4 regions of the Amphritea japonica ATCC BAA-1530 genome follow, and region 2 is predicted to be linked to each of the others. Evidence: predicted binding sites of a transcription regulator. Region 2 holds the regulator's gene; each other region holds the start of a gene.

Region 1 (3,178 bases), 260 kb from region 2:
TTAATACCAGTGACGAAAACCTCCTTACCCTGCTATCGAGTCTATGCCAGGGCGCTATTGCTATTGATCAAGAGTGCCGGATCGTCTGGTTAAGCCAGCAATACCGTGAGCTGATGGAGCTGCCTGACAACACCGAGTTCATAGGCCAGCTTGTAAACGATATCTTACCAACCACCCAACTTCCCAGAATACTCAAGACAGGCCAACCGAGCTTTCTCGATCTAATGCAGATCAATAACCAATGGTGCGCGGTTACCCGCCTGCCGCTCAAAAATCCCGACGGTTCAGTATTCGGCGCAATCGGTTTTGTCTTCTATGACAATCTGGAAAACCTCCAACCACTGTTTGATAAATTCGCCCGATTGAAAAAACAGCTAGTGTCAGAGAATCTCCTTCGAATCAGCAAATATGAACTGGATGATCTCGTTGGCAACTCTCCCGCCCTGCTTAAGATTAAGCGTCAGGCATTGCGAGCCGCTCAGCTCGACACCACTATTCTGTTATTGGGGGAAACCGGCACGGGCAAAGAGTTACTTGCCCAGGGTATCCATAATGCCTCACCTCGCAGGGACGCTCCTTTTGTCGGTATCAACATGGCTGCACTACCCGAATCACTGGTAGAAGCTGAGCTATTTGGAACAGCCGCTGGTGCTTATACCGGCGCAAACAAGAATGGCCGTCTGGGAAAAATACAGCTAGCGACAGGCGGTACCCTGTTCCTTGATGAGATTGCTGATATTTCAGCAGCCATTCAGGCAAAGCTATTACGAGTAATTCAGGAGAGGGAGATCGAAGCACTCGGCTCCAATCGCCTGGAAAAAGTCGATGTTCGGATCATTGCAGCAACCTCTCGCAACCTAAAACAGCTGGTTGATAAAGGGTTATTCAGAGCTGACTTGTACTACCGCCTGAATGTCCTGCCGCTTCAGCTTCCAGCCCTCAGAGACAGAATACCGGACATACCTGCTATCAGCAGTTATCTGATGGAAAAAATTGCCCGCGAGTCAGGCCTTCCTGCTCTAAGCCTAAGTAAAGATGCACTCATCTGGCTACAACAGTATCACTGGCCTGGAAATGTTCGCGAGTTGCACAACCGACTTGAGCGAGCCTGCGTGATGGCTGAGCAGGAACTAATTTCAACGGAGGATCTTGGTGCTGAGGACCTGATCAGCACCAATGAAACCATCGCATTTACGGATCTGAACCAAGCCAAAAACCATGCTGAAGCCGAATCTCTACAGCAGGCGCTTACACAATCTCAGCACAATAAAACCAAAGCGGCGAAATTACTGGGTATTTCTCGCGCGACTCTATACAACCGAATCAAACGTCTAAATATGTAAAGCCATCTAGACACATATAAACACTCTGTCTTAATAATTAGACAGACATTCGCACTGCGTATAATCGATAATCACGTAAGACCTTGATTAATTTATATTTGTTAGTACTGGCTCGATGATTGCAGTCCACATAACCATACTAAAAAATAATAATCACAGGACGACTCCTATGTCTAAGTTACTCAGTGCCGCGCAGGCAGCCCAATTGATTCCTGACAATGCCACTATTGCCACCGGGGGATTTATCGGCATCGGGTTTGCTGAAGCAATCGCCACAGCAATCGAGCAACGCTTTCTTTCCAGTCAGCAGCCCAGGCAAGTTGCACTCGTATACGCAGCGGGTCAGGGAGATGCGCAGACACGCGGCCTGAATCACTTCGCTCACGAAGGGATGGTGCGAAAAGTGATCGGCGGACACTGGGGGTTAGCACCCGGACTGGGAAAGCTTGCCACGGATAATAAGATCGAGGCCTACAATCTGCCACAGGGTGTTATCTGCCACCTCTTCAGAGATATCGCTGCCGGAAAACCAGGCACCCTGACCAAGGTCGGTCTGCACACCTTTGTTGACCCTCGCCAGGAAGGCGGCAAGATAAACAATCGCACCCTCGCAGATCAGGTTGAGCTGCTAACATTGCACGGTGAAGACTACCTGTTTTATAAAGCGTTCCCGATCGATATAGCTTTACTTCGCGGCACCACGGCAGACGCAGACGGCAATATCTCCATGGAGCGGGAAGCACTTCCCCTGGATGCCCTGGCCATCGCCCAGGCAACCCATAACAGTGGCGGCAAAGTGATCGTTCAGGTCGAACGCACCACCCATCAGCACCAGCTAACACCTGATCGAGTCAGAATTCCCGGTATATTGGTAGACCATATCGTCGTCGCTGATTCACAGGATCACCCACAAACGTTCGCCGAGCCTTTTAATCCAGCTTATTGTGGCGATGTCATTGCCCCGCTAGAACAACAAAGCCAACCCTTGTCCGCACGTAAGATCATCGGTCGCAGAGCGTTGATGGAACTTCGTAAAGGAGCGGTAGTCAATCTGGGTATCGGCATGCCGGAGATGGTCTCAGCCGTGGCTGCCGAAGAAAAGATGCTCAACGATTTCACCCTCACGGTTGAACCTGGAGGCATTGGCGGACAACCCGCCAGCGGTTTAAGTTTTGGTGCTGTCAGCAACGCTGCTGCCGTCATCGACCAGCCTGCACAATTTGATTTCTATGATGGCGGAGGACTAGACCAGGCTTTTCTCGGATTGGCAGAGAGCTGTCCAGAAGGTCACGTAAACGTCAGTCGTTTCAGCGATAAACTTGCCGGGGCCGGCGGATTTATCAACATCACCCAAAACACTCAGGATCTGTATTTTTTAGGCACCTTCACCTCAGGATCGCAACAGCTTGAGATTCACAACGGTGAGCTTAACGTCATCAGGAACGGCTCCGTTAAAAAGTTTCTAAAGCAAGTGCAGCAGATTACATTTAACGGGCAATACGCAATTGAGCAGGGCCAGAAAGTAACATTTATCACCGAAAGAGCAGTCTTTATTCTCACCAGTGAAGGCCTGAAATTGACAGAAATCGCACCGGGAGTCGACCTGAAGAAAGATATTCTCGATCAAATGGATTTCAGACCTCTCATTGACAACAATCTCACGCCGATGGATCCAAGACTTTTTAAAGAAGGCCCTATGAACCTGCAACACAATGGCAGCCATCCCGCTGGGCATATGCGTAAAGTCTGGGCACAACTCATTCAAGGCTTGAATGAACAGAGAGCGAACCTGGAAGACTGTATCGCCAGTTGAAGCATAGCTTTTAGGTCAATGA
Region 2 (3,178 bases):
CGAAAAGGCATAGGCTACCTACCCCAGGAAGCATCAATTTTTCGTAAACTAAGCGTCCATGATAACCTGATGGCAATCCTGGAAACCCGTAAAGAGTTAAGCCGTAGTGAAAGAAAACAGAAGCTAAACGAGCTCTTGGAAGAGTTTCACATTACTCACCTGAGCAACAGCCTGGGAATGAGTTTATCCGGGGGCGAGAGGCGTCGGGTCGAAATAGCCAGGGCTCTGGCGACTGAACCGACATTTATTTTGCTGGATGAGCCTTTTGCCGGCGTAGATCCGATCTCGGTAAGTGATATAAAACAAACCGTTAAGCATCTGCAAAACAAAGGGATCGGTGTACTGATAACCGATCACAACGTTCGTGAGACTCTGGACATCTGCGAACAGGCTTACATTGTCAGCGAAGGCTATATTCTTGCCGAAGGGTCACCAGAAGATATACTTGCGAACCAACAAGTCAGAGAAGCCTATTTAGGCGATCAGTTCCGTTTGTAACAGGCATATAAGCGACACTCTATGAAACAGGCGTTACAGCTTAAAATTGGTCAGCACCTGACCATGACCCCTCAATTGCAGCAAGCGATTCGCTTGTTGCAATTATCGACGCTTGACCTGCAACAGGAGATCCAGGAAGCACTTGAGTCCAATCCAATGCTTGAGGTAAATGAAGATGAACTCAACGTTGAAATAGCTCCGACTCAAGAGTCTTCTCAAAGTGAACAACCCATCACCGAAAACACGACAAGTGCGACAACTGAGTCAGAAGAGATCCAGGTAGCAGATGGTGACTGGAGCGAGAACATCCCTGAGGAACTATCAACTGACAGTAGCTGGGAAGATACTTACCAAACCGTATCTTCTTCATCATCATCTTCCCATGACTTTTCTGACATGGAGATGGAGTCAAACGATACTGCGGATGAAACCCTTCAGGACCACCTTTCCTGGCAGCTCAATCTCACACCGATGAGTGACGTCGATCAGCTGATCGCCACTAATATTATCGACGGTATTGATGTCGATGGATATTTAACAATTGAGCTGGACTCAATTCTCGAACACTTTCAGGCCCAGAACGAAGAGCTACTCAACAGCATCGAGTTAGATGAAGTTGAAGCGGTACTGCATCGCATACAACAGTTTGACCCACCTGGCGTAGCCGCACGTAACCTGAGTGAATGCCTGGCAATCCAGCTACGACAGTTACCGGGAGAAACAGAGTACCGGGCAGAGGCTCTGAAAATTGTCTCTCAGTATATCCACCTGCTGGGCAATCACGACTATAAGCAGTTGATGCGAAAAGCACGCATACGTGAACCTCAGTTGTTACAAGCAATCAGCCTGATTCAAACACTTAATCCTAAGCCGGGCTCCTCAATTACCAGCTCCCAATCTGAATATGTTATTCCGGATGTACTGGTCTATAAAGAGAACGACGTTTGGCAGGTACAACTAAACCCGGAAGTTGCTCCAAAATTACGGGTCAATGATAGCTATGCGGGTCTGATTCGCAGAGCGGACAACAGCCCCGACAACACCTATTTAAAGAACCACCTCCAGGAGGCTCGCTGGTTTATAAAAAGCCTCTTAAGCCGAAACGACACGCTAATGAAAGTCACCCGTGAAATCATAAAACGGCAGGAAGCATTTCTGGAGCATGGTGACGAAGCGATGCGACCAATGGTTCTACATGACATTGCAGAAGCGGTCGAAATGCACGAATCAACTATCTCGCGGGTTACCACCCAGAAGTTCATGCATACGCCAAACGGAATATTTGAGCTAAAGTATTTTTTCTCAAGTCACGTAACAACGGCCAATGGAGGCACCTGTTCTTCAACGGCAATCCGCGCACTCATTAAGAAACTGGTTGCTGCTGAAAACCCAACCAAACCTTTAAGCGATAACAAGATAGCGCTGCTCTTAGAAGAGCAAGGTATCAATGTTGCGCGCAGAACCATTGCAAAATACCGAGAGTCGCTTAATATTCCGCCTTCTAATGAACGCAAGCGTCTGGTTTAATAGCTTAATATCCATAGGAACCGGGCCATTATCCCGGCATTAAAACACTAGGAGATTACCATGCAGATCAATATCACCGGCCACCACGTTGAACTGACTGATTCCCTGAATGAATATGTTCAGAGTAAATTTGAAAAGCTCGAGCGCCACTTCGACAATATTACTAATGCACAGGTAACTTTAAGCGTTGAGAAGACTCGTCAGAAAGCAGAAGGCGATGTGCATGTTGCCGGCGGCCAGCTATTTGCCTCCGATGTGCAAGAAGATATGTATGCTGCGATTGATGGTTTGATTGACAAACTGGACCGTCAGATCATCAAACATAAAGAAAAGACACGAACTCACAAGTAAATATAACGCCATGCTAATCTCAGAATTATTAGCGCCCTCCGGAGTACTTTGTGCTCTGGAGGGGGGTAGTAAAAAACGTATACTGGAAATTGCCAGCGAGCATATCGCTGAGCTACACCCTGAACTTGACGCTGAAACAGTTTTTGCCGGTCTCATTTGCCGGGAAAGACTAGGTAGCACCGGCATTGGTGATGGCATCGCTATCCCCCACAGTCGACTCGATGCATGCGAGCACGCTACCGCTCTGCTTATTCAGCTTAAAGAGCCTATCGATTTTGACTCAATTGATAGCAAACCTGTCGACCTGTTATTCATCCTTCTGGTTCCTTCAGAAGCTTGCGATCAGCATCTGCAAACGCTGGGAAATCTGGCTGAGCTCTTCAGCCAGCCCGAGTTCCGCAATCAACTTCGCAGCGCTAACTCAGCTGAAAGTCTTTATACCGCAGTGACGGAATTCAAACAGGGCTGACACCAATGAAGCTAATCATCATCAGCGGGCGTTCTGGCTCTGGAAAGTCTACCGCCTTGCAGGCCCTTGAAGATGTTGGCTTCTATTGTATCGATAACTTGCCCGCCCCTCTGCTTCCAGGGCTTGTTAAACAGATCCTCAGCGACCCTGATCACCCGGGCCAGCTTGCTGTCAGTATTGATGCACGCAACCAGCACAGCAATCTAAAACTGTTTCCGGAGATCTTCGCGCAGCTGCGTGAAACCGGTCAGCTTGAGTGCGAAGTTCTCTATCTTGATAGTTCAGAAACCACTCTGTTGAAACGCTACAGTGCTACCCGTCGAAAGCATCCAC
Region 3 (3,178 bases), 1.7 Mb from region 2:
TGAACTTCACCGTCAACCTCTTTCTGAATTACTTCAGGACGAGATACACCCAGCTCGTAACCTTCACGACGCATAGATTCGATCAGAACCGACAAGTGTAATTCGCCACGACCGGAAACCTGGAATTTCTCAGGAGAGTCACCCTGTTCAACGCGCAGTGCTACGTTGTGGATAAGTTCACGTTCTAGGCGATCCTTAATGTTACGACTGGTTACAAACTTACCTTCTTTACCAGCAAAAGGAGAGTCGTTAACCTGGAAGGTCATGGATACTGTAGGTTCGTCAACAGACAGTGGTGGCAGTGCTTCAACCTGAGCTGGATCACAAAGAGTATCGGAGATGTTAAGGACATCGATACCTGTTACGCACACGATATCACCGGCGCGGGCTGATTCAACTTCAACACGTTCAAGGCCAAGGTATCCCATTACTTTCTGCAGCTTACCACTACGTATCTTGCCTTCGGCATCGATAACTTTAACCTGTTGGTTTACCTTAGCGGTACCCCGGGTAATACGGCCTACACCGATTACACCAACGTAGCTGTTGTAATCCAGTGCGGAGATCTGCATCTGGAAAGGACCTTCGGTATCAACTTTAGGTGGCTCAACGTGTTTAACAATCGCCTCGAAAAGTGGCGTCATATCGTCAGCCAACTCGTCTGCTTCAGGGCCCGCAATACCGTTCAATGCTGACGCGTAGATCACTGGGAAGTCCAGTTGCTCGTCGGTTGCTCCCAGGCTATCAAACAGTTCGAATACCTGGTCGATAACATAATCAGGACGAGCGCCAGGGCGGTCGACTTTGTTAACGACTACGATTGGGCGAAGACCCTGATCGAAGGCTTTCTGAGTTACGAAGCGCGTTTGAGGCATTGGGCCGTCAACGGCATCAACCAGAAGGCATACACAGTCAACCATAGATAGAACTCGTTCAACTTCGCCACCAAAGTCGGCGTGTCCGGGAGTATCTACGATGTTGATGTGGTAGTCATTCCATTCAATGGCAGTGTTCTTTGCCAGAATGGTGATACCACGCTCTTTTTCCTGGTCGTTCGAATCCATGATTCGTTCGGTGCCTTCGTCACGACGGCCCAGGGTTCCGGACTGTGCAAGAAGTTTATCAACCAGAGTAGTTTTACCGTGGTCAACGTGGGCAATGATGGCAATGTTTCTGAGTTTTTCAATCACGTCTGGGAACCTGTGCAGACAAATTTAATAAGGCGGGCATTATACATGAGTTCAGTCCCAGCGGTGGCTTTCTTGTGTAGAGAAAGATGAAAATAGTTTTTTTTCTGGTTTGTTGATCTGTTTTAGAGGATAAGTCCATTTTGATGGAGTATTATGTTGGCACCTTTTTAAGGCGGCATGCATTGAAATTTAGCAACAAGAGATACGCTGCGCTATTTTGGGGCATTGCCTCTCATTGGTGCGCTAATTTGGTTGCGTTGTTTAAGCGATAAGCCCTAGCCTGGTTGCTATAGAGCGCAGGGTAGTGGGTAGAGATAAGCTGGCATGCCCTTTGCCTTTTAAAACGGAATAATGCTTGTTTGTTGTCAGGCTTGTGAAAGCTTTCAAACGCAACAGACAGGTGTCTGGCAATATAACCTAGTGGAGAAAGTCAAATGTCAGAGACTCTTAATCTGATTAAAGAGCATGATGTTAAGTGGGTTGATATGCGTTTCACCGATACCCACGGTAAAGAGCAGCACGTTACTATCCCCGTAACTGAAATTAACGAAGATTTTTTCGAAGAAGGCAAGATGTTCGATGGTTCATCCATCGGCGGCTGGAAGGGTATTAACGAATCAGACATGATTCTGCTGCCAGACGATTCTGCTTCTGTAATGGATCCATTTGCTGAAGATTCTACAGTTATTGTTCGTTGTGACATTGTAGAACCTACCACTGGTCAGGGTTATGAGCGTGATCCACGTTCTGTTGCTAAGCGTGCTGAGGCATATCTGAAGTCTACCGGGATCGCGGATAGCGCTATGTTTGGTCCTGAGCCAGAGTTCTTCGTATTTGACGAAGTTAAATGGCATGCTGATATTAGTGGTTGTGGCTACACTATCGGTTCTGAAGAAGCGTCGTGGTCTACTAATCATAACTTCGAAGGTGGTAACACGGGTCACCGTCCACGTGTTAAGGGTGGTTACTTCCCTGTACCGCCAGTAGATTCTCTACACGATCTGCGGGCTGCGATGTGTGATGCTATGTCGGCTATGGGCCTGACTATCGAAGTTCATCACCACGAAGTAGCGACGGCTGGCCAGTGTGAGATCGGTGTCGGTCCTAACACACTGACTGCTAAAGCTGATGAAGTACAAGTTCTGAAGTATTGCGTACACAATGTTGCTCATGCATACGGTAAGACTGCTACTTTCATGCCTAAGCCGCTGGTAGGTGATAACGGTTCTGGTATGCACGTCCACCAGTCTCTTTCTAAAGATGGTGTGAATATCTTCCATGGTGATGCTTATGCTGGTCTGAGTGAAACAGCGCTGTTCTATATTGGTGGTATCATCAAGCACGCTAAAGCGCTAAATGCTCTGACGAACGCATCTACCAACGCATACAAGCGTCTGGTTCCAGGCTTTGAAGCCCCCGTTATGTTGGCATACTCTGCCCGTAATCGTTCTGCTTCTATCCGTATTCCATACGTGACAAACCCTAAAGCGTTCCGTATTGAAACACGTTTCCCTGATCCATCTGCTAACCCTTATTTGTGCTTTGCTGCTCTGATGATGGCTGGTCTTGATGGTATTCAGAACAAAATTCACCCTGGCGATGCAGCGGATAAGGATCTATATGATCTGCCTGCTGAAGAAGCGCTGGCGATTCCAACAGTAGCGGCTTCTTTCGAAGAAGCTCTGGCTGCTTTGGATAATGATCGTGAGTTCCTGACAGCTGGTGGTGTATTCACCAACGACATGATCGATGCTTACATTACTCTGAAAACAGAAGAGTGTGAAAAGGTAAGTCAGACGACTCACCCAGTTGAATTTGATCTGTATTACTCTGTTTAATCCTTAAGGGTTAACCGTTAAAAAAGCCTCCTTATTGGAGGTTTTTTTTGTCCCAGGATTTGTGCACTATTTTGGTGCGCATGCTATGATTAAAAGTGGAGCAGGCAGTGATCAGAGTGTGGGTTTTATGGGTGCAGAGCCCCGTATTCC
Region 4 (3,178 bases), 390 kb from region 2:
GCATCGCTTTATCAGAGATCCCTGCGGTTTTTTTGTTATACAACGTACAGTGCTTTTTGAGAAAGTGCTCGATTAACAGTGGGATATCTTCGGTACGCTCTCTTAAGGGGGGAATGTATATAGGGTATACATTGAGTCGATAAAAGAGGTCCGCCCGAAATCGACCTTCCTGAACAGCAACTTCCAGGTCTTCGTTGGTTGCCGCAATAACACGTACATCAATATGCCGGGTGCGGGTGCCGCCGACCCGTTCCAGTTCGCTTTCCTGCAATACTCTGAGCAGTGCTGCCTGGGCATGAGGGGTTAATTCGATCACTTCGTCGAGGAAAATAGTGCCTTGATTAGCCCGCTCAAATTTACCTTCTCTGGTTTGTGTCGCTCCAGTAAAAGCTCCTTTCTCGACGCCGAAGAGTTCGGCCTCAATAAGGTCCGGGGGAATACAGGCGCAGTTAACAGCAACAAAAGCTTGCTCTGCTCTATCGCTACTGGTGTGCAGGCCCCGGGCAACAATCTCTTTACCAACGCCCGTTTCTCCCTGAAGAAGGACGGTAACCCGGCTTTTGGCGGCTTTGCGGATTAAGTGGCAGATGTTCTTAAAAGCGCCGGAATGGCCAACTGAATTAATTAATATATCTTCTTCAACGTCGGGGCTGCGAAACTTATCTTTAAGATCAGATACTTCACTCTGTAACGCCATGATTTGCTCAATCATGGGGTCTGGCAGGAGATATTTTTCGTGTTCTTTATGGTCTTCCCACTCCTCGGCCGGCTTACCTACAATATGGCAGTGATCACTACCGGTACCTGCACACTGAGTTTCTTTGAAGAGGATTTGACGATTCATGTAATAGCTTGAAAAACCACTGGCGTAGCCTATCAGGGTCCAGCATACGGGCATATCTGAGTTGCCATAGTTTGCCAGATGCGCCTCAACCTCGTGGGAGTTATGCCAATCGAATTCGGCAAAGAAGTGCCCGCTCTCCACATCGAAATCAAGCGCTTTCGGGGTAACTTTAACCATCCCTTTTATGGCGTGTAATTGTGGGCCGACCATAAAGGCCTCTTCATGGGACATGTCAGGCCGTATTTTTTTTGCCAGCTCGGCGTCACGCCAACCGGTGTGGTAGCCGAAACGTATTAGAAAGCCTTTAGCGCGTTCGACGCCCATGGTCTGGATCAGTTCTTTGCGAAGCAGTCCCATCACGGCAGAGTGAATCAGCAGCATTCGCTGCTCTTCAAGCCATATTTTTCCTTCGCTGCTTTCGAAATGGATCTGCTTTAACAGGTCCTGAGTATCCGGGAGTGTCAGTGTGTTATCAGTCATCTTATTCTTTTAATTATGGTGATTAACTTTAAAAATCAGGATCCCTGTAAAGGTATTCGTTCAGGGTATCCATATTCATTGTGACGGTATTCCGAGTAAAAAAACAACCGCATTTTCTGTATATCGCGTGAATTTACGGCTCAAAGTGAATCATAAAGTTAACTTTTTCATCATTTTTTAATGATTTCATTATTTTGTATTTTGCTGTTTTAGAGGGGGTGATCTGGATTATAAGGCTCGGAGGGTAATCTCTAAATAAAAATAAAACATTGTAAATCAATTAATTAGATCTCTATTTTTACTTTTCTCTAAGAAAAATTTCCTGTCTGGCATAACCATTGCTGTATTCATGTTGATCAAACCTTAAGCCAAAGGAGACCACCATGGTGGATACGCAACTACATACCCGCAGTGGAAAGCAAGACAAGCCTGCGTTCGAACGGCTGACCAGATACGTCAGGGTACGTAGCTCCTCTGAATCACGTTTTGTTGAGTTTGATTTTGCCATTGGCGATCCAAGCCTGTTCGTTGAACTGATCATGCCGCAGGGTGCTTTTGAGCACTTTTGTCAGGTGAATGATGTGATCTTTATGACTGAAGAGCAGCAGCATGCAGTGGATGTCGAGATGGAAAAGTGGCGCTACGGCGAAGAAACACTGATGGCAAATAATCACGGTTGAACCACTGTGGATTTGACAATAACAACAATGACCCTGAAAAGTTGGGATAAAGCAGATGACCATTGAGATTAAAACAGCAACGCTGGAACCGGTACGCAATACCTTTGCTCATATCGAACGTCGTTTTGGCGATAAGCCAGCAACACGTTATCAGGAAGCAACCTACGATGTTGCTTCGGAAGTTAACTTTCACTATCGCCCACTGTGGCAGCCAGAGTATGAACTGAATGACACTGGCCGAACCGCAATTGTGATGGAAGACTGGTATGCCTTTAAAGATCCCCGCCAGTTTTACTATGGCACTTATGTGCAGATGCGGGCAAAGCAGCAGGAAATCGCTGAAAGTAACTACAGCTTTTTTGAAAAACGTGATCTGGCCCGTCTGATTCCTGAAGAAGTTCAGCAGAAAGTTATCCGTTTACTGATTCCTCTGCGTCACGTTGAACAGGCGGCGAATCTGAATAATGTGTATGGCAGTTCACTGGGTTATGGCACTGCGATTACACAGGCACTGCTATACAACGGTATGGATCGTTTGGGTAATGCTCAGTATCTGTCGCGTATTGGTTTGATTCTCGACGGCAACAGTAGTGACTCACTGACTGAAGCTAAGCGTTGCTGGATGGACGATGCAATTTGGCAGGGGTTGCGGGCTTACTGTGAAGCCAATATCTGTGTTGAAGACTGGTTCGAGTCTTTTGTTGCTCAGGACGTGGTGCTTGATGCTCTGATCTATGAGCTGGTTTATCTGCAGTTTGATCAATGGCTGGCAGATAACGGTGGTCAGGATATCAGCATGCTGACTGAATTCATCCAGAACTGGAACAAAGATACCAATCGCTGGGTTGACTCAGTAGTTAAGGTTGCGGCTGCGGAATCTGATGCGAACAAACAACAGCTGGAGCAGTGGATTGGTCACTGGAAAGGTAAAGCGATTGAAGCGTTGGCGCCATTGGCTGAAGAGATGCTCGATGCTGAAGCATTGAATAACGCGGTCGCTGCGATGGACAAGCGTTTAAATAAAGCCGGCCTGTTTAAGTAAGTCTGCCGACAATAAGAATAAGGACTATAACAATGTCAAAAGTATATATAGCACTCCAGGATAATGATGAGTCTCGCTATATCGTGGAAGCGATCGAAGAGAGTAATCCTGATGCAACTGTTATCCACATGC

What was found. Region 2 encodes sigma-54, which starts transcription at its own class of promoters, with help from an activator protein. Its sites were predicted from a motif close to TGGCACNNNNNTTGCTNT; they were not measured.
Region 1: AMJAP_RS15280 (acyl CoA:acetate/3-ketoacid CoA transferase) is a predicted target of sigma-54. The motif match lies at 1,452-1,469, and genes of this name have one in related genera.
Region 3: glnA (glutamate--ammonia ligase) is a predicted target of sigma-54. The motif match lies at 1,511-1,528, and genes of this name have one in related genera.
Region 4: AMJAP_RS15745 (phenol hydroxylase subunit) is a predicted target of sigma-54. The motif match lies at 1,652-1,669, and genes of this name have one in related genera.

The regions. Positions count from the first base shown of each region.
Region 1 is NZ_AP014545.1:3,293,538-3,296,715, forward strand. It holds gene AMJAP_RS15275 (sigma-54 interaction domain-containing protein) at 1-1,343, shown strand, start outside; gene AMJAP_RS15280 (acyl CoA:acetate/3-ketoacid CoA transferase) at 1,513-3,156, shown strand.
Region 2 is NZ_AP014545.1:3,033,602-3,036,779, forward strand. It holds gene lptB (LPS export ABC transporter ATP-binding protein) at 1-498, shown strand, start outside; gene AMJAP_RS14030 (RNA polymerase factor sigma-54) at 520-2,025, shown strand; gene hpf (ribosome hibernation-promoting factor, HPF/YfiA family) at 2,086-2,376, shown strand; gene ptsN (PTS IIA-like nitrogen regulatory protein PtsN) at 2,387-2,845, shown strand; gene rapZ (RNase adapter RapZ) at 2,851-3,178, shown strand, end outside.
Region 3 is NZ_AP014545.1:890,641-893,818, forward strand. It holds gene typA (translational GTPase TypA) at 1-1,190, opposite strand, end outside; gene glnA (glutamate--ammonia ligase) at 1,625-3,028, shown strand; gene AMJAP_RS04110 (hypothetical protein) at 3,114-3,178, shown strand, end outside.
Region 4 is NZ_AP014545.1:3,420,397-3,423,574, reverse strand. It holds gene AMJAP_RS15750 (sigma-54-dependent Fis family transcriptional regulator) at 1-1,324, opposite strand, end outside; gene AMJAP_RS15745 (phenol hydroxylase subunit) at 1,708-2,004, shown strand; gene AMJAP_RS15740 (aromatic/alkene monooxygenase hydroxylase subunit beta) at 2,060-3,046, shown strand; gene AMJAP_RS15735 (MmoB/DmpM family protein) at 3,079-3,178, shown strand, end outside.